One region of the Thermodesulfomicrobium thermophilum DSM 16697 genome, then DNA from elsewhere that is predicted to be linked to it. Evidence: predicted binding sites of a transcription regulator. Region 1 holds the regulator's gene; each other region holds the start of a gene.
The links. The regulator sigma-54, encoded in region 1, starts transcription at its own class of promoters, with help from an activator protein. The targets are predictions, from matches to a motif close to CTGGCACGGNNNNTGCTT.
Positions count from the first base shown of each region.

Region 2: a site for sigma-54 is predicted at 3,181-3,198, ahead of BR00_RS01625 (glutamine synthetase III family protein). Genes of this name have one in related genera too.
Region 3: a site for sigma-54 is predicted at 5,575-5,592, ahead of ispD (2-C-methyl-D-erythritol 4-phosphate cytidylyltransferase). Genes of this name have one in related genera too.

Region 1 covers NZ_JCANTW010000014.1:235,812-243,338, reverse strand. The annotation lists gene pyrG (CTP synthase) at 1-1,542, shown strand, start outside; gene kdsA (3-deoxy-8-phosphooctulonate synthase) at 1,546-2,355, shown strand; gene BR00_RS08495 (KdsC family phosphatase) at 2,339-2,887, shown strand; gene lptC (LPS export ABC transporter periplasmic protein LptC) at 2,863-3,423, shown strand; gene lptA (lipopolysaccharide transport periplasmic protein LptA) at 3,426-3,947, shown strand; gene lptB (LPS export ABC transporter ATP-binding protein) at 3,944-4,663, shown strand; gene rpoN (RNA polymerase factor sigma-54) at 4,769-6,202, shown strand; gene hpf (ribosome hibernation-promoting factor, HPF/YfiA family) at 6,240-6,773, shown strand; gene BR00_RS08465 (PTS sugar transporter subunit IIA) at 6,776-7,231, shown strand; gene rapZ (RNase adapter RapZ) at 7,237-7,527, shown strand, end outside.
Region 2 covers NZ_JCANTW010000011.1:61,875-69,401, reverse strand. The annotation lists gene BR00_RS01630 (AI-2E family transporter) at 1-814, opposite strand, end outside; gene BR00_RS01625 (glutamine synthetase III family protein) at 932-3,115, opposite strand; gene BR00_RS01620 (EAL and HDOD domain-containing protein) at 3,515-4,717, shown strand; gene BR00_RS01615 (glycogen/starch/alpha-glucan phosphorylase) at 4,774-7,227, opposite strand; gene msrB (peptide-methionine (R)-S-oxide reductase MsrB) at 7,324-7,527, shown strand, end outside.
Region 3 covers NZ_JCANTW010000015.1:186,407-193,933, forward strand. The annotation lists gene BR00_RS09270 (NifB/NifX family molybdenum-iron cluster-binding protein) at 1-41, shown strand, start outside; gene lipB (lipoyl(octanoyl) transferase LipB) at 703-1,341, shown strand; gene cysS (cysteine--tRNA ligase) at 1,380-2,840, opposite strand; gene gltX (glutamate--tRNA ligase) at 2,819-4,282, opposite strand; gene ispD (2-C-methyl-D-erythritol 4-phosphate cytidylyltransferase) at 4,276-5,457, opposite strand; RNA gene rnpB (RNase P RNA component class A) at 5,474-5,826, opposite strand; gene BR00_RS09300 (zinc ribbon domain-containing protein) at 5,835-6,581, opposite strand; gene BR00_RS09305 (Nif3-like dinuclear metal center hexameric protein) at 6,595-7,527, opposite strand, start outside.

The DNA of each region.
Region 1 (7,527 bases):
CTTCGGGTCACCATCCAGAAGCTCGACCCCTATATCAACGTCGACCCCGGCACCATGAACCCGTTCCAGCACGGTGAGGTCTACGTCACCGACGACGGCGCGGAAACAGATCTGGATCTTGGCCATTACGAGCGCTATCTGGGCATCCATCTGGGCCAGAACAACAACTACACCTCAGGCCGCATCTACCACTCGGTCATCACCAAAGAACGCCGGGGCGACTATCTCGGAGGCACGGTCCAGGTGATCCCCCACATCACCGATGAGATCAAAAGTGCCATCTTGAGCCTCGCCAATGAGGACATGGACCTGGTCATCGTGGAAATCGGCGGCACCGTGGGTGACATCGAAGGGCTGCCGTTTCTCGAGGCCATCCGCCAACTACGGGCGGACTTGGGCAAAGACAATGTACTCTACATCCATCTCACGCTCGTGCCCTTCATCAAGGCCGCGGGCGAGGTCAAAACCAAACCCACCCAGCACTCGGTCAAGGAGCTGCGCAGCCTCGGTATCCAGCCGGACATCATTCTCTGCCGCTCCGAAGTAGAGCTTTCCGAAGACATCAAAAATAAAATCGCCCTATTCTGCAATGTGGACAAAGACGCGGTCTTTACCGCCATCGACGTCAACCACATCTACGAGCTCCCCCTCATGCTTTACGAAGAAGGGGTAGATCAAAAGATCGCCATCCTGCTGCGCTTGGCGGCCAAAAATCCCAACCTGGACCCATGGCGGCAACTCGTCCACACCCTCCACCATCCAGAGCATGAAGTGGAAATCGCGGTGGTGGGCAAGTACGTGGACCTCAAAGAAGCATACAAAAGCCTGCACGAGGCCCTCACCCACGGCGGGGTCGCCAACCGGGCCCGCGTCCGCTTCCGCTACATCAACTCTGAGACCGTCACCGCGGAAACCGCCCCCGCGCTTTTGCAGGGAGTCCATGGAATCCTCGTGCCCGGCGGCTTCGGCACCCGCGGTGTGGAAGGAAAAATTCAGGCCATCGCTTATGCGCGCACCCAAGGCATTCCGTTCTTCGGCATCTGCTTGGGGATGCAGTGCGCGGTCATCGAGTACGCCCGGAACGTCCTTGGGCTCCCGCAGGCCAACTCGGAGGAACTCGACCCCCTGACTCCGGACCCGGTCATCTACCTCATGCGCGAATGGTACGACTTCCGCTCCGGCTGCATGCAGTACCGGGATCCTGGCTGCGACAAGGGCGGCACCATGCGTCTTGGCGCCTACCCCTGCCGTATGCGCCCCGGTACGCTGGCGCACGCCGCCTACAAGGCCGAAGAAGTATGGGAGCGCCACCGCCACCGCTACGAGTTCAACACCGCCTACCAAGAACGCCTGGAAGCGGCAGGGCTCGTCATCAGCGGCACCTCCCCGGATGAAACCTTGGTGGAAATCGTAGAGTTGCGAGACCACCCCTGGTTCCTCGGCTGCCAATTCCATCCGGAGTTCACCTCCACGCCCATGCAGCCGCACCCGCTTTTCCGGGACTTCATCGCCGCGGCCCTGGCCTACCAACGCGGGGCATAGCCCATGGATCTTTTCCACAAACTCCGCCACTACCATTTTGTCATCGCCGGGCCGTGCGCCTTGGAGAGCCTCGACCTCGCCCTGGAAGTAGCCCGCCACGTGGCTCAGGTGGGGACAGCGCTGAACCTCCCGGTGATCTTCAAAAGCTCCTTTGACAAGGCCAACCGCAGCGCCGGGGCGAGTTTCCGCGGCCCTGGCCTTACGCTTGGCCTCCAGTGGCTTGCCCAGATCAAAGAACGCACCGGCCTTCCCATCCTCACGGACATCCATGAGCCTGGTCAGGCCCAAGCCGTGGCCGAAGTGGCGGACGTCATCCAAATCCCGGCGTTTCTCTGCCGCCAGACGGACCTCCTCCAGGCTGCGGCAAAAACCGGGCGTATCGTCAATGTCAAGAAAGGCCAGTTCGTGGCGCCCTGGGATATGGCGGGCGCGGTGGCCAAAATCGAAGCTGCCGGCGGTACGCGCATCTGGCTCACCGAGCGAGGCACTTCTTTTGGCTACAACAACCTGGTGGTGGATTTCCGCTCCCTGCCCATCCTGGCGGGCCACGGCTATCCGGTGGTCTTCGACGCCACCCACTCGGTGCAACTGCCGGGCGGCCAAGGAAACCGCTCCGGCGGGGACCGCCGCTTCGTCCCCTGCCTTGCCCGCGCTGCAGCGGCCTGCGGATGCCAGGGACTCTTTTTGGAAACCCATCCCGAGCCCGAGCGCGCCCTGTGCGACGGCCCCAATTCCTGGCCCCTTGCCGCGCTCGAGCCGCTACTTCGGGAAATCCAAGCCCTGTGGAGTCTCCCTCATGCCCCAATCCTTTGAAATTCCTGCCCACGTCGTGGAGGCAGCACGCAAAGTTCGGCTCCTCGTTCTCGACGTGGACGGCGTCCTCACCGATGGTGGACTCTATTACGACGCCCACGGCCACATCCAAAAACGCTTCCACGTCCACGACGGTCTGGGCATGAAAATGGCGCTCCACGGAGGACTACAACTCGCGGTGATCACGGGGCTGGACTCCGCAGCGGTGCGCGCCCGGGTGACCGAATTGGGAATTTCCCATTACTACCCGGGATTTCATCATAAAATGGACTCGCTCTCCCGCATCTTGGCCGACGAAAACCTGAGCCTGGAGCAGGCGGCCTACCTGGGCGACGACCTCGTGGATCTTGCCCCTATGCGGGCGGTGGGACTCCCCTTGGCCGTCGCCAACGCCCGGCCGGAGATCCTGGCCCAAGCCCTGTGGGTCACGCCCCACGGTGGCGGCAACGGCGCAGTGCGCGACGCCGTAGAGCTGATCCTCCGCGCTCAAGGACATTGGGAATCCATATGCGCCCATTGGACCAACGGCTGATCTGGTGGGGTGTTCTCCTTGTCAGCGGCGTCCTTACCGCTCTCGGCGGCGCGTGGATCGCCCTGCGCATGTGGACCCCTGAGCCTGCCCCCTCCCTTCCGCCGCTCCAGGCCACGCTCCAGCTCACCGATCCTCATCTCACCCACGGCCAAAACGGCACCATTCTGTGGGAGCTGGACGGCCAGCAGGCGGACTACGATCAGGCCACCGACACCCTGCGCATCACCGCCCCGCGCATCCACTATTTCAGCCCGCACGGGCCCATCACTGCCACGGCCCTCCACGGCCAGGTGTGGCAAAAACGCGGCGAAGCGGAACTCGTGGGCAATCTCACGGCACAGATGCGCGACCACACCATGAGCGCCCAGAGCATGCGCTACAACGAGGCGGACGCCCGCCTCGTCTTTGCGGGATCTGTGCAGGTGCGCGGCCCGCGCCTTGACCTCGACGCTCCGGAAGTCCAGGTGTTTCTTTCCGAAGAGCGTATCATTGCCACCGGCGGCGTCCAGGCCGTCATCCACCCTGAAAGGAAATGACCATGCTCCCTGTTCTCATACTTCTCGGTCTCTTCCTGGCCCCTCCGGCCCTGGCTGCGCCTGCCCAAGAAGAGCAGCCGGTGGCCATCCAAGCGGACTCCATGGAATATCTCCAAAAAGCCGGACGAATCGTCTTTCGCGGCGCGGTCCACGCCACCCGTGAGGACATGGAGCTCTGGGCCGATACGGTCACCGTACATCTGGAGGAAGGCGCATCCAAGGCCGCGGCCACATCCCCCCAGGGCAAAGTGCGGTCCATCGTCGCCGAAGGCAACGTGCGCATCCAGACCACCCAAAACCGCAGCGGCACCGGGAAACGGGCCACCTTCGACGCCCGCACCGAAACCGTCACCCTGGAAGGCAATCCTGAGGTTCGTGAGGGCAAAAACAGCATCCGCGGCGAGGTCATCGTCTTGTACCTCAAAGACGGCAAAAGCGAGGTGCGCGGCGGCGCCAAACAACGGGTGGAGGCCATCTTCCTTGCGCCCAAGACAACCCCCGGATTGTTGGAGAAGAAGCCATGAGCCTCGTAGGATTGGGGCTCATAAAACGCTACCGACGGCGGGAGGTGGTACGGGGCATCGACCTGGAGGTGCAGCCCGGCGAGATCGTCGGCGTGCTCGGTCCCAATGGGGCGGGCAAGACCACGACTTTCTACATGCTTGCCGGCCTCACCACCCCGTCCGCCGGCACGGTGACTCTCGATCAGCATGACATCACCCGCCTGCCGCTTCACCGCCGCGCCCTTCTCGGCCTTTCCTATCTGCCGCAGGAAAGCTCGATATTCCGCAATCTTTCCGTGGCAGACAACCTGCGCATCGTCCTCGAATATACCGGGCTCCCACGCTCCGAACAGGAGCGCACGGCCCAACATCTCCTCGAAGAACTGGGGATTCTCCGCCTGGCGGACCAGCCGGCGTCGTTCCTTTCTGGAGGCGAGCGCCGACGCCTGGAAATCGCCCGGGCCCTCATCCGCAAACCGCAATTCTTGCTGCTCGATGAGCCTTTCGCGGGTATCGACCCCTTGGCCGTGGCCGACATTCAAGGCATCATCGCCAACTTGCGCCAACGGGGCATCGGCATCCTCATTTCGGACCATAACGTGCGCGAAACCCTCGCCATCTGCACCCGCGCCTACCTGGTTCACGATGGACGCGTCGTGCTCTCCGGCACTCCCAACGACATCGTGGCCAGCCCCATGGCCCGCTCCGTGTATCTGGGTGAAGGATTCTGCCTGTAAGCGGAAAAAGAAATCCCAGAAAAAATCAAGACATTGCCAGGCCCAGCCGTCTATGGCAGAAGGCAAGCATCACGAGGGCATCCCCTCCATGCAAAGGAAACGTCTATGGGATTGGAACTGCGGCAGAATCTGAAATTGACCCAACAGCTGGTGATGACTCCCCAGCTCCAGCAGGCCATCAAGCTGCTCCAGCTTTCCCGTCTGGAACTTCTGGAGGCTATCCAGCAGGAACTTTTGGAGAATCCGGTTTTAGAAGAAGCCACGGACCACCCCACGCCCGAGATCACGGAAGACGTCCCTTCCACTCCCCCGGAACTCGCCACAGCGGCCCTCTCCTGCAACGAACGAGACCTGCTGCGCAACGCCGATTGGGAAACCTATTTAGGCGACTTTGCGAGCACCAGTAAGCAACACAACAAGGAAGCCGAACTCCAAGAAGAAATGACCCCCTGGGAAGGACGCATCTCCGGCAAGCCCTCCCTGGAAGGCCACCTGCTTTGGCAACTGCGGCTCTCCGACCTCGACGAGGCGAGCCAAGCCATTGGCGAAGCCATCATCGGCAATCTCGATTCCCGCGGCTACCTCACGGCCACCCTGGAAGATCTCATGGAGCAGACCGGCGCCCAGCGCGAGGCCATCGAGGCGGTGCTCGCCCGCATCCAGCGCATGGACCCGGTGGGCGTCGCGGCCCGCTCCCTGCGGGAGTGCCTGCTGGTGCAACTTGAGGTGTTGGGGCAAGACGATCCCATTCTCACCACCTTGGTGCGCGATCACCTGGAAGACATCGAACGCAAGCGTTTCAAACCACTGGCGCGGAAATTCAAGATCGAGCTGGAAGACCTGCGCGCCTACCTGGATATCATCCAAAGCCTAGAACCTCTGCCGGGCGCAAGCTTTGGCAGCGAAGCCACGGTGTACGTCAGCCCGGACGTGTTCGTGCACGAGTTCGACGGCGAATTCGTGGTGCTGCTCAACGAAGAGGGGCTGCCTCGCCTGCAGATCAGTTCCCACTACGATACCTTGCTCCAAGGCGGCCAAGGCCCCGACAAAGACTACATCCAAGAAAAAGCCCGCTCCGCCCAATGGCTTTTAAAAAGCTTGCAGCAGCGCCAAAAGACGCTCTATAAAGTGATGGAGAGCATCGTGCGCTTCCAGCAGGATTTTTTCCGTCACGGGGTCACCAAGCTCAAGCCTCTGGTGCTCAAGGATGTGGCCGAGGACATTGGCATGCACGAATCCACGGTGAGCCGTATTACCAGCAACAAATACGTGGCGACCCCGCATGGGGTGTTCGAGCTGAAATTTTTCTTCAACTCCGGACTTTCCATGGACGACGGCTCTGAGGTGGGCTCCGAAAGCGTCAAGGCCATCATCAAACAATTGGTCAACGAAGAGGACCCGGCGCACCCGCTCAGCGATGAGAAGATTGCTGCGGTGCTCAAAGAGCGCCTGGATATCAACATCGCCCGCCGGACTGTGGCGAAATACCGTGCGGTACTGGGAATCGAGTCTTCTTCCCGAAGACGCCGGATTCTCTAATTGGTCATTCGACCCAACCGAACGCAAGGAGGTTGCTATGAACATCGTCTTCAACTTCAAAAATTTCGAGCCTTCGGACCACTTGCGCAAATACGCCCGGGATCGTTTCCAAAAACTCGTCAAATATATTGGAGATCGAGACGACACGGAGCTCCAGGTCAACCTTGAGGTGGAGAAGTACCGGCATATCGCCGAAGTCGTCCTCGTGGGCAGAGACCTTCACCTCTCTGCTCAAGACGAAAGTAATGACATGTATGCCACTGTGGATTTGGTTTGGGAGAAACTCGAAGCCCAACTGCGGAAAATCCGCGATAAAAACAAAACACGTCGCAAAGGGGTTCCGGTGCGCATGGACGTGCTTCGCCTGGAACAATCCGAGGGTGCTCCACACACGGTCGTGGAAAGCAGCGACCACTTCGACCCCAAACCCATGACTGTGGCGGAGGCTGCGCTCCAATTGGAAACAACCGAAGACACTTTCCTCGTCTTCCTCAACGCCGAGACCGAACGCATCAACGTGGTGTATCGCAGAAGCAGTGGTGGGTTCGGACTCATCGATCCAGGCATCTAATCATGCAATTTTCCGAATTTCTCCATCCAAGTCATGTACTTCCTGAACTTTCGGCCAGGACCAAGACCGAGGTCCTGGCCGAACTTGTGCGCCCGGTCATACCACTTTTCCCAAGCGTATCCCCGGAGGCCGTCGTCCAAATCCTTTTAGAACGGGAACGGCTTGGTTCCACTGCCATCGGCGATGGCATTGCTATCCCTCACGGCAAGGTGGACGGGCTGGACCATATCGCCGTCGTCGTGGGGCGCAGTACTCAAGGCGTGGAGTTCGACAGCGTCGACCATAAACCAGTGCACATCATTACGCTGGTACTCGCTCCAGCGGGGGGCGCCGGTATGCATCTCAAGGTATTGGCCTCCCTGGCGCGCCTCTTGCGGGATACAAGCTTCCGCCAAAGTTTTCTCAGCGCCCCGCCCTCCCAACTTTTCGAACTCATGACCTCCTACCCACTGCCCTGAATTCTATGGCCCCTCCCACAGCCACCAAGCCCCTGGTCATCGTTTCCGGCCTTTCTGGGTCTGGAAAGAGTACGGCCCTGAACATCCTGGAGGACATGGGGCTTTTTTGCGTGGACAATCTGCCGGCAGCCATGGCTCCGGACCTTGTGGACCTCTTTTTCCGCTCCTCCGCAGATGCCTATGCCGGACTGGCCCTGGGCATGGATCTCCGGCAGCCGGCCCTCGCCCAGCAATGGCAGGAAATCCTCGCCAAACTCCATCCCACCCCCACGGTGCTTTTTCTTGAAGCCTCCACT
Region 2 (7,527 bases), on a different contig from region 1:
CCCATTGCATATAAGCAACCACGGCAACGGGAATGGTCACGACCGTTGCACCGACATAGGGGATGATCACCGAAAGCCCCACCAACAGGCTGAGCAGCATGGCGTAGTTCAATCCGCACACCAGAAAAGTAATATAGGTCGCCACCCACACGATGAGAATCTCAAGGATCTTGCCGCGCACGTAGTCACTCACCTGCCGCTGGATATCCGCCCACACCTTGCTGGCAAGCCGGTGGTCTTCCGGTAAGAAACGACGAAACCATCCAATGAGCAGTGTTTTGTCCTTGAGAAAGAAGAACACCATGATGGGCAACAGCACCAAGTAGATAGTGAAGGTGATGACCGAACGCATACTGGAGAGGCCGTATGCCACCAGTTGATGGCCATAGCTGGCGATCTGGATGCGGAAACTATCCAAGAGCTCCGTCAAATATGCTTCCGAAATCAGATGCGGATACCGCTCGGGCAAATGCACGAGCAGCGTTTGGGCGCTGGCCACCATATCCGGCAACCGCCCCAGAAAGTCCGTCACCTGACGGATGAGGAGCGGAGCAAGGCCAAGGACCAAAAACACCAAGAGCACTACAAAGAGCAAACACACCAGGCTGACCGCAACGAGACGAGGCGTGCCCAAACGCACCAATGGGCGCACCAAGCCCTCCAGGAGAAAGGCGATCACCAAGGCGGCGATCACTGGGGCCAAAAAGTCGCCAATCCATAACACCAAGGCAGACAGCACTGCGAGTACTGCCACCAGAGTAAAAAATTGGGGATTGGCTGCAAAACGATCGAGTACGTTGCGAAACAAATGCACAGAGGCTCCTTGTCGTAGAATGGACGCGGCCTAGCCTGTCCGGGTTTCGCCCGTCAACACGAAGGCCGCCCGGAGGCGGCCTTCGTGGACAGACAAGATGCCCAGTGACGGATGTGGTTAGCGGATAAAGAGCATTTCCTGGTAGCTGGGCAGGGCCCATTGGTCATCGGCCACCATGGTCTCCAGGGTGTCCGCCCATTGGCGCACTTCCGCCATGGCCGGCAGAATGACATCGCAGGCATAGCGGGCATGGGCATGGGTCGACGCCCCTTTGTCGGCGGCCAACACGGCATCGAGATTTTCAATGGCGTCCTGGAGCTTGCGCAGGTTCTCGGTGATCGCGTCCAGCATCTTGGTGCGGAAGTCTTTCCCGATGGCGCGCAAATTGGCGCACACCGCCGCCAGCTCTCCCTGATAACGGATGGCGGAAGGGAGAATAATGGTCTTCGCCATGCGCAGGGCAAGGGCCGCTTCGGTCTCGATGGTCTTGCAGTACTGCTCGGTATAGATTTCCTCGCGGCTTTTGAGCTCTGCCTCGGTGAAGACCCCGTACTTGGTGAAGAGCTCCACCACCTCCGGACTGGTAAGCACCGGCAAGGCGTCCGGGGTGGTTTTGAGATTGGGCAGCCCGCGACGCTCCGCTTCTTTGTGCCATTCTTCGGAATATCCGTCGCCGTTGAAGATGACCGCCTCATGCTCCGTGATGATGGAACGCAGAAGCTCCTGCACCGCGGCATTGAGCTTGGAGGGGTCCCCGGCGGTGGCCTTTTCCAACTCCGTGGCGATATAATCCAACGACTCGGCGAGCATGGTGTTGAGGGCCACCTGCGGGCCGGCGATGGACATGGAGGAGCCCACGGCGCGGAACTCGAAGCGGTTGCCGGTAAAGGCAAAGGGGCTGGTGCGGTTGCGGTCTCCCGGGTCCCGGGGAAGCGGCGGCAGGGTGTCCACCCCCACATTCATGAAACACTTCTGCTTGCACCCCTTTACCTGACCGGTCTTGATCTGCTCGAACACGTCGCTCAGTTGCTCGCCCAGATACACGGACATGATGGCCGGCGGGGCCTCGTTGGCGCCAAGACGATGGTCGTTGGACGCCGAGGCCACGGTGGCGCGCAGGAGAGCGCCGTATTTGTGGAGTGCACGAATAGTGGCCGCGCAGAACACCAAAAACTGGGCGTTTTCGTGGGGGGTGTCGCCGGGATCGAAAAGACTGCCGAGCTCGGCGTTGCCAATGGAATAGTTGAGGTGTTTGCCTGAACCGTTGATGCCGGCAAAGGGCTTTTCATGGAGCAGGCACATCATGCCGTAGCGCTTGGCCACAGTGCGCAGTACCGTCATGATGAGCTGGTTGTGATCCGTAGCCAAGTTCCCCTGTTCATACAAAGGCGCGATCTCGAACTGGCTGGGCGCCACCTCGTTGTGCCGGGTCTTCACCGGCACACCAAGTTTGTAGAGCTCCCGCTCCACTTCCATCATGAAGGAGAGTACCCGACGGGGGATCACTCCAAAGTATTGGTCTTCGAATTCCTGGCCCTTGGCAGGTTTGGCGCCGAAAAGGGTACGTCCTGCAATCAACAGGTCCGGCCGGGCAAAGGCAAAGTTGCGATCGATGAGAAAATACTCCTGCTCCGGGCCAGCGAAACAGGTGATGGGGAGCGTCGTCTCGGTGCCAAAGAGCTTGAGCACCCGCTTGGCCTGCTTGTTCAATACCTGCAGGGAACGCAGCAGCGGTGTTTTCTTATCCAGGGCCTCGCCGTTCCAGGAGACGAATGCCGTGGGGATGCACAAAAAGGTCCCATTGGGATTTTCCAGGATATACGCGGGGCTGGTGACGTCCCACGCCGTATACCCACGCGCCTCGAACGTCGTGCGCAGCCCACCGGAAGGAAAACTCGATGCATCCGGCTCACCCTGGATGAGCATCTTACCGGAAAACTCGGCAATGGCCCCCCCTTTCCCGTCAGGGGTCAAAAAGGAATCGTGTTTTTCTGCAGTAAGGCCGGTCAAGGGGAAAAACACATGGGTAAAATGCGTGGCCCCTTTCTCGATGGCCCAATCTTTCATAGCCGTGGCCACGATGTCCGCAATGGACGGATCCAGTTTTTCCCCCAGCTCGATGGTCTTCTTGAGCGACTTATAGACGTCTTTGGGCAGACGTTCCCGCATGACCTGGTCGTTGAATACGTTGCATCCATAGATGTCCGTCGGTTTTTCCTCCTGGAAGTGCATCCCAGAAGAGGCCGGTTTGTACTCTAAAATCGCCCGAATGGCATCCCGCCGGGTAGAAACTCCGCTCATAGACTCCTCCAAAAAGGTGATAGGGTCGCGCCATGCGCCCGCCGTATGAACCAACGCCCCAAAACAAGCAAGGACAGGGCCAAAAAGCATAATATGCTTATTTTATTTAATAAAAAAATAAAAAGCCTCCAGCATCTCCCCCCCCATCTTGTCATTTTGCCAAGCCTGTTCATTATTTTTTTTCATTTTTGTCCATCCAGCTCCCATCAGAGCTGTTCGCACTGCTCGCGGGACGCACGAAGGCAACACCCGCGCTCCCAAAAGCGGAGGAGCCACCGCAAGGTGGCACGTCTGCCTGCACACCACCCAGGCTCGCCACGACATTTTCTAGACAACGCCCATCGTTTTCCTTTACTTGAACGCTACGGCTATCTCCAACCCCTTCTCAAGGAGTCCCCTATGCCCGCCAACACCAATCTCTATCTTTTGACCCGGCTCCCCATCTTTCACACCAACAAAACCGTTTGGGGATACGAAATTCAGGCGACGAGCGACACCGGTCAAAGTACGGTGGGGACCACCATCATCGCCGGCGATTCAGTCGGCCTCCAAAACATCGTGGCCCGCAGCAAAAAAATCCTCATTGCCTACACCTATGACCAAATCGCCAACGAACTCCCCCACGCCATCCCTGCGGCCAACTCCGCCATCCAGGTGGCCACGGAATACCAGCTCGACGCCACCATCACCGAAGTCCTCGATCGACTCCACGCCGAAGGACATACCTTGGCCCTCGAATGGCACCCCGCCACCACGCCGGCCTCGCCACTTTTGGAGAAATCACAAGTCATCACCGTCACTTCTCCCGCCGCCTTCGAGGACCCCGCCCTCCAAACAGCGGTCCAAAAGACCCACGCGCTTATTTTGTGCAAAAATGTAAACACCGAAGACGACTTCCGATCCCTCGCCCAGCGCGGCGGCAGCCTCTTTCAAGGCCGTGCCTTCACCCAGCCCGAGGTCATTCCCGGAAAAAAAATCTCCGCCCATCAGGGCTCGCGGCTGCGCCTTCTTGAAGTCATCGAGCAAGAAGACCCTGATTTGAACAAACTTGCACAAACAGTCCAAACCGATGTCACCTTGAGCTACAAGCTCCTCACCTACCTCAACTCCCCGGCCTTCGGCTTTGCCCGCAAGATCGAATCCATCCGGCAAGCCATCACCCTGTTGGGCTGGCGTCAGATGCGCAATTGGCTGCGCGCCATGCTCCTGGCGGACATGGCGCAAAACGAACAACAGACCGAGCTCGCCCATTTCGCGCTGCGGCGCGGCAAGTTTTTGGAAGAGTTGGTCAAAACTTATGATTATTGGGATTTCAAACCAGAAGAGATGTTCCTGCTCGGGATGTTCTCCCTTTTGGATGCCATGCTCGGGATTCCCATGGCCACGGTGCTCGAATCCCTCCCCTTGAGCGATTTCCAGAAAAAAGCTCTGCTTGGTGACCCCAATTGCGCCCACCGGCCACTGCTGGATCTCATGCTCGCCTGTGAAGACGGTACGGAAGAACCCCTCGCCCAGGCCTTGGGCCTCGACATCCCCACGGTCAAGCGCTTGCATAGCGAGGCAACGGCCTGGGCCACTTCCATCCTCGACGCGTCCCTCTAACAACACCAAGGGGGCTCTTCGCCCCCTTGGTCGGTATCGCAGGTCCGTGCGGCGCGTTAGCGGATCGGATCCACATTCCAAATGCGCGATGCATATTCCATGATGGCCCGGTCCGAAGAAAAGAATCCCATACGCGCGGTGTTGAGAATCGACATGCGCGCCCACCGTGCAGTATCGCGATAGGCTGCGGATACGGACTCCTGGGCCTGAATATAGCTGCGATAGTCAGCAAGCACCATATAATAATCACCATTGTGCAGTAGAGCATCGATAATTGGCCGGAAAAGATCTTTATTTTCCGGACTGAAATGACCACATGCAATCATGTCCAGAGCTTTGTGGAGCTCCACGTCATTCTCATAGATTGCCCAAGGATTGTACCCTTGAGATCGCATGTGCACGACCTCTTCTTCCGTGAGTCCAAAGAGGAAAAAGTTTTCATGGCCGACGAGGTCGCGTATCTCGATGTTCGCGCCGTCAAGCGTTCCAATGGTAAGCGCGCCGTTGAGCGCAAATTTCATATTTCCGGTCCCCGAAGCCTCCATACCTGCAGTAGATATCTGCTCGGACAAATCTGCGGCAGGAATGACGATTTCTGCCTGCGAAACGCAGTAGTTGGGCAGAAATACGACCTTGAGCATACTTCCAACAGCAGTATCCGCATTGATGACTTGCGCAACTGAGTTGATGAGCTTGATGATGAGTTTGGCCATGAAGTATCCAGGAGCAGCCTTCCCGCCAAAAAAGACGATGCGCGGGGTATGCGCATCTTCTCCCTGCGCCTTGATACGATTGTAGAGTGTAATAACATGAAGCACATTGAGAAGCTGACGCTTGTACTCATGGATGCGTTTGACCTGGACATCAAACAGTGATGCCGGGTTTACGCCCATTCCCAGCTTGCGCAAGACATATCGGGCAAGACGCTTCTTGTTTTGTCGCTTCACGGCAAGCCAGCGTTGTTGGAACTCTGGGTCATCCGCATACGCAGTAAGGCCTTCTAACAAACTCAAATCCCGAACCCAATCAGGGCCGATAACCGAGGTGATCAGGTGCGAAAGCTCTGGATTGCACCCATCGAGCCAACGGCGCGGCGTAATACCGTTGGTGACGTTGGTAAATTTTTCGGGATAGAATTCGTGAAAATTATGGAACAGACGCTTTTTGAGGATGTCCGAATGGAGCTTGGCGACTCCATTGACGGTATGGCTCCCCACGATGGCCAAATGCGCCATGCGCACCGTCTGCGGCCCATCCTCGCCGATCAGGGACATGGCGCGCACAATGTCGTCGCGCCCCGGCTTCCAGCGGCGCACCTCCTCCAAGAAAAAGTGGTTGATGGCAAAAATGATTTGCATGTGCCGGGGAAGCACACGCCATAAAAGCTCTACAGGCCACACTTCCAAGGCTTCTGGCAGCACGGTGTGATTGGTATAGGCAAAGGTTTTCTGACACAGCTTCCACGCCTCATGCCAGTCCACCATTTCCTCGTCCACGAGGATGCGCATCAACTCGGCGATGGCAATGGCCGGATGGGTATCGTTGAGCTGCACAGCGACTTGATTGGGGAAGTTTTCAAAAGAGGCGTAGTTGTTTTTGCGGTATCGTCTCAAGATATCTTTAAAGGTGGCGGCGACAAAAAAGTACTGCTGTTTGAGACGGAGTTCCTTTCCACTGGGGCTATGGTCATTGGGGTAAAGAACCTTGGAGATATTCTCGCTTTTGACCTTGCTTTCAACAGCTCCGATATAGTCGCCTTCGTTGAACTCGCTCAAATCAAATTCCCGACTGGAAACCGCCTTCCATAAGCGCATGTTTGTCACGTAATCGTTACGATATCCAGGTATCAAAATATCGCACGCCATTGCCATTACAGTATCTGTATCGACCCATCGAAACCTTTCCGCTCCAGAGGAATCGTGGTACACTTCAGATCTTCCATAAAAATGGATCTTATACATGAAGTTTCCACGCCGGAAAACCCATGGAGAATCCTGGCGCAACCAGTTGTCAGCGCTTTCCTGCTGGTATCCATTGACGATACTCTGATAGAATATGCCATAGTCATACAATATGCCGTAGCCATATCCTGGAATGCAGCATGTCGCCATGGAATCCATGTAGCACGAGGCGAGCCGGCCGAGGCCTCCATTGCCCAGACCCGGGTTCCACTCCTCTTCCACCAGCTCGTCCAATTCCATACCAAAAGACTGAACGGCTTCCCGACAAACATCCTCGATACCCAAGGCCTGGATGTAGTTCATCAAAAAACGGCCCGGAAGAAACTCCAAGGAAAGATAATACACCCGCTTGGAAATGGTATCGTAAAAAGACCGCTGCGTCTCCAACCACTTGGTCACCAGCCGGTCGCGGACACTGTAGCACAGCCCCAAAAAGTATCTCCCTTTTCGGGGAGGGTACGGATCACCGCCGAGCGTATGGGCCACATGACGCTGAATATCTTCCTTGAGCGCCTGAACCTGCAAGGCAAACTGCGCATCATCTCCCATGGCACCACTCCTCTTGCTTATGGTTCGACGAGACTTATGGGAAGAAAATAGGCGATTTTTGCCAACACTGTCTAGTCTTTTACCGGGAGAGAAACGATGATCACCGTATTTCTCGTGGGAGCAGCCCTGGCGACGGAACTCTTCCCCATCATGAAGACCCCCGAAGAATGGCGGGCCATCCTCTCACCACAAGCATATGCGGTGCTCCGCGAAGAAGCCACGGAAGCCCCCTTCACCGGCCCGTACTGGAATCATCATGCCCCGGGCGTCTACTCCTGTGCCGGGTGCGGCAATCCGGTG
Region 3 (7,527 bases), on a different contig from region 1:
CCTGCGGCGGGGGTGGTGGCGGCTGCGGCGGCCATCACTAAAGACCGGATTCGGGGGGCCATGGCCCCCTATTTTTGTCTCAGCGCCTGGGCAGTGGTCGTTGTCCGCGTGCCCGCTGGTGTGCTGTGGTCGGGTGGGCGGGTTGGAGATTGGCTCTGGTCGCCCGTAGGCGGACCAGCGGGGAGGGCGGTGGTTGTTCCGCGTGGAGCGTGGCGTACTGCCCAACATCGCTTGCACGCGGACGGTCCGGGCGCACTCGCCCCGCCCCGGGGGATGCTGCTCTGAAAACGGGTTCGTCCTTTGGCTTTTTCCCGCCCAATCCCCGCCTGCCGGGAAAGCCCACTGCCCGGCGCAAGTGACCGTCGACGGAGAACGGAAGGCAAGATCGCCCGCTTGTTGCGATTGTGCCGGCCCGTCATCCTTGCTGCCTGTGCACCTGGGGGCGTTCCGACCCTTACACCTGTGCCCCCCGTGGCGCTTCTGCCTCCCCGATACGCCTGCGTCCACGGGAACGCATGCCAGCTCTTCGACGCCGACGGTTCCGTCAGCCGTCATCCCGACGCTTCAGAGGACACCATTTGTATTGCTGCATCCAGGGGGGCGATACTGTTGTCCGGTAACCGCCCCGGGATAGTGGGTTGACGCGGCCAGGAAGGCGCCGCACACCGCCCCGAAAGCCGGCGCGGCCGGCAGGGGAGGTTTATGGAAATTCTCGATTTGGGATTTCTCGATTTCGATACGGCCCATGCCCGCATGGTGGAGCGCGTGGAGGCACGCATCGCGGGCGCGGCGCAGGATGCGGTCTTCCTGGTGGAGCATCCGCATGTCATCACCTTGGGGCGGCGGGATGCCGCCTCCCTCATCAAGATTCCGGAGCAGGAATTGGCACGTCTTGGAGTGTCGGTGCGCCGTACGGAGCGAGGCGGTCTGGTGACCTATCATGGTCCCGGACAACTCGTCGCGTATCCGGTGGTGCACCTGCCGAGCCGCGGCATGGGCGTGCGCCAGCACGTGGGCATTCTGGAAGAAGCCACTGTGGCTGTGGCCGCAGCCATGGGTGTGGAGGCCCTCTGCCGGCCAGGCTATCCCGGGGTGTGGACCGTTGGGGGAGCCAAGCTCGCCTCGGTGGGGGTCGCGGTGCGCCGTGGGGTGACCTACCACGGTATCGCCTTCAACGTGGCGCCGGATTTGCGTTTTTTCGATCTCATCGATCCGTGCGGCCTTGGGGTGCGCATGACCTCGCTCACGCAAGAATGTGGACGCCCTGTGTCCTTGGAGGAGGTCAAGGCCGCCTGGGTCCGGCAATGGCTATGGCGCCTGCCTGGACCGCGCCCGGCGTGATGCCGAAAAAAGCGGGCGCCCGCTGGGGCGCCCGTGGTTTAGTCCACGTCCCAGGTCGGGCCGCTCGGCGTGTCCTGGACCGTCACTCCCATGGCGGCGAGCTTTTCGCGCAGGCTGTCTGCCTTGGCGAAGTCCTTGGCTTTGCGGGCTTCCTGGCGCTCGGCCACCAATCGGTCCACTGCCTCGGTATCGATGCCGCGGCGCTGGATGCGCACGGTGCGCACTTCACTCAAGAATTGCGCGGCCGGGCGCAGAAGGATGCCGAGCACATTCCCCCATCCCTCCAAGCGTTCCATGGCGTGGCGTAGAAAATCCCGGGCTCCGGTGGTGCGGCGCAGGGCCTTGTCTTCCAGGACGCGTGAGACCAGACGCAAAAAGGCAAAGGTGTGTCCCAGGGCAGCGGCGGTGTTGAGGTCGTCGTCCATGGCTTCGTCCCACTTGGTCTCGATGGCCGTGGCTTCCACCACGAGTTCCGCCGGCAGCGGGGCTTCGGTCCAGGACTTGGTGGCGCCGAGCGCGTCTTCCATGGCGGCCTTGGCGAGATACGCCCGGCGCAGGGCGGTTTCGGCTTCCTCCATGGCGGCAAGGGTGTAGTCCAAGGGGCTGCGGTAATGCTTGGTGAGGAGAAAGAGCCGCAGGGTCTCTGGGTGGTGTTGGGAGAGGATGTCCCGGATGGTGATGAAGTTGCCAAGCGACTTGGACATTTTTTCCGCGTCGATCTGCACGAAGCCGTTGTGCACCCAGAAGCGGGCCAGCGGCTTGCCGGTGGCGGCTTCGGTCTGCGCGGCTTCGTTTTCGTGGTGCGGGAAGACGAGGTCCTGGCCGCCGCCGTGGATGTCCAGGGGCAGCGGCAGGTAGCGTTCGCTCATGGCCGAGCACTCGATGTGCCATCCCGGCCGCCCGGCCCCCCAGGGGCTCTCCCAACTGGGCTCTCCGGGCTTGGCCCCTTTCCATAGGGCAAAGTCGAGGGGGTCTTCTTTGCCTTCTCCCGGCTCCACGCGGGCGCCGCTGCGCAGATCGTCGAGGTTGTGTCCCGAGAGCTGACCGTAGGGCGGAAAGGATCGCACCCGAAAATAGACGCTGCCGTCCGCTGTGGCGTAGGCGCGGCCCGTTTGGATGAGCTTTTGGCAGAGCGCGATCATGTCCGGGATATGTTCCGTGGCCTTGGGCTCCACATCGGCTTGGACAACGCCGAGGCGCTCCATGTCTTCGTGAAAGGCGGCGATGTAGGTTGCTGCAACGGTAGGCTCATCAACGCCCTCCCGCGCAGCCCTGGCGATGATTTTGTCGTCCACATCGGTGAAGTTGCGGACGAACGTGACTTTATAGCCGATGGATCGCAGATAGCGCACCAAAACGTCGAAAACCACCGCAGAGCGTGCATGGCCGATGTGGCAGTAGTCGTAGGCGGTGATGCCGCAGACGTACATGCTGACGTGGCCGTCGCGCAGGGGTTGGAAGGGCTCTTTCTTGCGGGTCAGGGTGTTGTAGAGCTGCATGGTGTCTCCTGAGATTCGGGATGGAGGAAAAGACGCAGGCGGGCCCGAAGAATTTCCACGGGAACGTGTTCGAACATGGCGGTGAGCTCGGGGCCGCGGTCGGTGCCGGTAAGGGCCAGGCGCACCGGATGGTACAGGGCGCGGCCTCGGACGGCGCACTCTTTGCCTACGGCCTGCAGAAGGGCCCCGGCCTCGGCGGAGGACAGTCGCGTGCCTTCGGAAAAGGCAGCAAGTTTGGCCAGGAGCGCTGCGAGTACCGCACGTCCTTCCCGGGCCGCGCCGATGGCTTCGGCGCTGTAGCACGGGAAAGGCTGGGTGAAGAGCTGGATGGTGTGCTCAAGTTCGTGGATGTGGCGCGAGGCGGGAAGGGCGGCGCGGACGAGGGCGGCCTGGTCTTCCGGGGAACGCCGGTGCCACGGGGCGTCCTGAGGAAGGATGGCGGCGAGCTTGCGACAGATCTCTTCCGGCGGCAGGGCGCGGAAGGTGCGGGCCGCCAGGTGCTCCAAGTCTTCGGGGAGAAACACGGCGTTGCCGCGGCCAAGACTCGTGGGGTCGAAGCGTGTTACGAGTTCGGCGAGGTTTATGACCGGCTCGGCGCTGTCCACGGCCCCGGAGATGGAGGCGAGATACTGGGCCAGTGCGCTGGCCGGAATCCCCGCCTGGGCGGCTTCCATCACGGTGGCGGCACCGCTGCGTTTGGAGAGCTTTTTGCCGTCTCGGTCCACCAGGAGGCCGTGGTGGGCGAAGCGGGGGATGGGCGCGCCCAGGGCCTGGTAGAGGAGGATTTGGCGGGCGGTATTGGTGAGGTGGTCTTCGCCGCGCACAACCAGGGTGATGCCCATGTCCATGTCATCCACTACCACGGCGAAGTTGTAGCTCGGCCAGCCGCTGGAGCGCAGCAGGACGAAGTCGCCGAAGGCCGAGGACGGGACTTCCATAGGACCCTTGATGGCGTCGTCGAAGGAGATGGCTTGCGGCTCCACCGCCAGACGCAGGGTATGGGGTTCGCCGGCCGCCACGCGGGCGAGGGCCTCGGCCTGGGGGATACGGCGGCAGCGGCCGTCGTAGCGCGGGGCTTCGCCAGCTTCGAGGGCGGCTGTCCGTTGGGCGGCCAGGCGCTCTTCGGAGCAAAAGCAGGGGTAGGCTCGGCCTTGATCGAGAAGCTGCATGGCCACCTCGCGGTAGCGGGCGATGCGGGTGCTTTGCCGCACCACCGGACCATCGGGCGTCAGTCCCAGCCATGCCAAGGCAAAAAGGATTTCGGCCTCGGCGGCGAAGGTAGAGCGCTCGGCATCGGTGTCTTCGATGCGCAGCAGAAACCGGCCGCCGCTTTTGCGGGCAAGGAGAAAATTGAGCAGCGCCGTGCGGGCGTTACCCAGGTGCAGGCTCCCCGTGGGGCTGGGGGCGAAGCGGACCACCCAGGGTGTGGCGGCGTCTAGCATGGCATACTCCCCGTGACCACGGCCACGGCCTTGATGCCTTCCTTGCGGCCGGTGAACCCGAGGCCTTCTTCCGTGGTGGCCTTGAGGTTCACCTGGTGAGGGGAAAGCTCCAGCAACCGGGCCACATTGGCGCGGATGGCCTCCCGGTGGGGGGCAAGGCGCGGAATCTGGGCGATGATCGTCAGGTCCACGTGATCGATGACCAAGTCCTGCTGGCGGCCGCGCTCCAGGATCTGGTCGAGGAGCACGCTGGAGGGGATGGCCTCCCAGCGTGGGTCGGTGTCGGGAAAGTGCTCACCGATATCGCCTGCCCCCAGGCAACCGAGGATGGCGTCGGCCAGGGCGTGGAGCAGCACGTCGCCGTCGGAATGGGCGCGCACGGCCGGCGCTCCAGGGATAGGCATGCCGCCCAAGACCATGGGGCGGTCTCCGCCGTAGGCGTGGACATCGTAGCCAAAGCCGATGGTGTGGCGCCGATTGGGGCGTGGGGGGGTGAGCATGGCCAGATCCTCGGGGTGGGTGATTTTGTGATTGTCCGCCTCTCCGGGCACCACCCGCACGCATTCACCCATGGCCTCCACGAGGCTCGCGTCATCCGTGACCTCCACCGCGTGGTCGTGGGCCCATTGGTGGGCGCGGCGCAGCACCGCGGCGGTAAAGAGCTGGGGGGTCTGCACCGCCATGAGGCGGCGGCGGTCCAGGGTGCGCACGACGCGGTCCCCCTGGCATTCCTTGATGGTGTCGGTGGGCGCAAGTCCGGGAATGACCCCGCCGCAATCGCCCGTCCAGGCGTCCAGCAGTCGGGTCGTCAGCTGGGCGGAGACAAAGGGTCGCGCGGCGTCGTGCACCAGCACGTGGGTGGCGGAGGCCGGTACCTGTGCAAGGCCGTGGGCCACGGAATCCTGCCGCCGCGCGCCTCCGGGTGCGGTGCGGACTTCGATGCCCAGTGGTTGTTCTGCGAGCAAGGTCTCCAATTGTGCGGCGTGGGAGGAAAAGTCTTCCCGCGGCAGGACCACCACCATGCCGCGCATCTCCGGCACCGCCGCGAGGGTTCGTGCCGAGGAGAGATACAAAGGCTCGCCGCCCACGGAGAGGAATTGCTTGGCCACACCGCCCGTGGCCGGTGCCAGACGGCTGCCTTGGCCCGCAGCCAAGAGGATGCACCAAAGTTGCATGGTCGATACACCAAAAAAACGGAGTCGGACGATAAGCCGGATTCTGTGCCCGCCAACGCGGGTGGCCGTCATTTCTCTGGGACGGCGGTTACCCGCCGCCTCAAGCAACCTACCCGAAGGCATGGGCCGGGCCAGCCGCCTTCCTATTTGGTCTTGCACCGGATGGGGGTTGCCGAGCATGCCGTGTCACCACGGCATCTGGTGGGCTCTTACCCCACCTTTTCACCCTTACCTGCGCGGGAGCGCAGGCGGTCTGTTTCTGTGGCCCTTCTCCCGGGGTCGCCCCCGCTGGACGTTATCCAGCATCCTGCCCTGTGGTGTCCGGACTTTCCTCCCCTGGAAGCCAGGAGCGACGGCCTGTCCGACTCCGTTACGGGTTATGCTTCCGGGCTCTCCTCGCGAGGCGAGAAGTGCTTGTCCCAATACATGATGCGCTGGCAATTGGGGCAGCTTAAGATTTGCTCTCCCTTTTGCAGATCGATGTAGTTCTGCGGCGGGATGGCGATGAAGCATCCCTGACAGATACCTTCGGTCACCGGGACGATGACCGGGCTCTCCAGCCGCTGCCGGATAAAATTGTACCGCTCCAAAATCGGCTGCGGAATGGCCTTGGTGGCCCGCTCTTTTTCCTGCAGGAGCTTGCCCATGCGTTCCCGCTTTTCTTGCAGTTTGGCATCGAGCTGTGCCTGCTGTTCTTTGATGCGGTCGCGGACATCTTCGACGTCCTTGGCGAGTGCGGCTTTGCGCTCCTCCAGTTCGTGGATGTCGGCGAGGACGGTGTCGAGCTCCTCTTTACGCTGGCGATTGGTCTTTTCCAGCGTGTCCATGTCCCGCATGATGGCGTGATACTCTTTGGTGTTTTCCACCTGCAGGAGTTTGTTTTTGTTTTTTTTGATCAGCTGGTCGTCGGCATCGATTTCTGCTTCCAGTTTATGCTTCTGCTCCAGGACGATATCCATCTTTTCCTGAATGATGCCTTCTTGTTCTTGCAGATACTGGAGGCGTTTCTCCAGCTCTTGGAGCTGATCCGGTGCAGCTTGCAATGCCTTTTCCAAAGCAAGGATTTCCGAATCCACACGCTGCAAGACGACGAGTTGTTCGATCTGTTCCATGTAGAGGCTCAAGGCGTCTCCTCCTTTACCCCATGCGGATGGGGTCGTGTCCGGGGATGCGATGCACATGGAGGCCCAGCGGCGCAAGCTCACGGGCGAGGTGTTCACTCCAGGTGCGCATCATGATTTCTTCCAGGGAAAAGTGTCCGGCGTCCACGGTGAGCCCGAGGGGCTCCAGGGCCTGGGCGTCGTGGTACTTGATATCGCCGGTAATGAAGACTTGCGCGCCGCGGCCAAACGCTGCCCGCCCTAAGCTCGCGCCCGATCCCGGGCAGATGGCCACGCGGGTGATGCGCTGCGGCGGTTGGCCCACCAGGCGGTTACAGGGGACGCCCCAGTGTTCCAGGCGTGTTCGGAGCGTCTCCCACGAGACGGGCTCCGGGAGATCTCCTACTTGTCCAATCCCTGCGGTGCGCACCGGCGCGCTGAGGGGCGCCTCCACCCATGGTCCAGAGGCAATGGCCCGAATCGCGTCGAGGTCTTCGGGCCATACGGCGAGCAGCAGCCCTGTCGGTCCGGGTGTCGCCATGACCGGTGTGATCCCTTGGGGGACGTCCTGGGGGCGGCCTTTCGGGAGGACGCAGAGGATGGGCGTTTGGCGGAAAGTTTCCTCGAGCACTTGGATCGGGGAAAGCCCCAGGGCCTGGGCGAGCCAACCTGCAGGGCCGCCCGGATTGGCGTCCAGGCTGGTGTGGGCGCTATACACCCAGAGGTCGGCGGCGAGGGCCGCTTGCAGGGTGTCGTGGTAGATGTCCAGCCGGTCCGGCAGGTGCGGGGTGAGCGCAACGGGGTGGTGTGCCAAGAGAAACTCACAGCCCAGCGCATGGGCCTGGTGGATTGCCTCCGGCGTGGGGTCCAAGGTTACGGCCACGGCAGAGACGGTCTCCCGCCGTGCGGCGACCTGAACGCCGCAGCGGTCCCACGTCGCCGCGTACGCGGGCGGGGCGTGGTGTTCGAT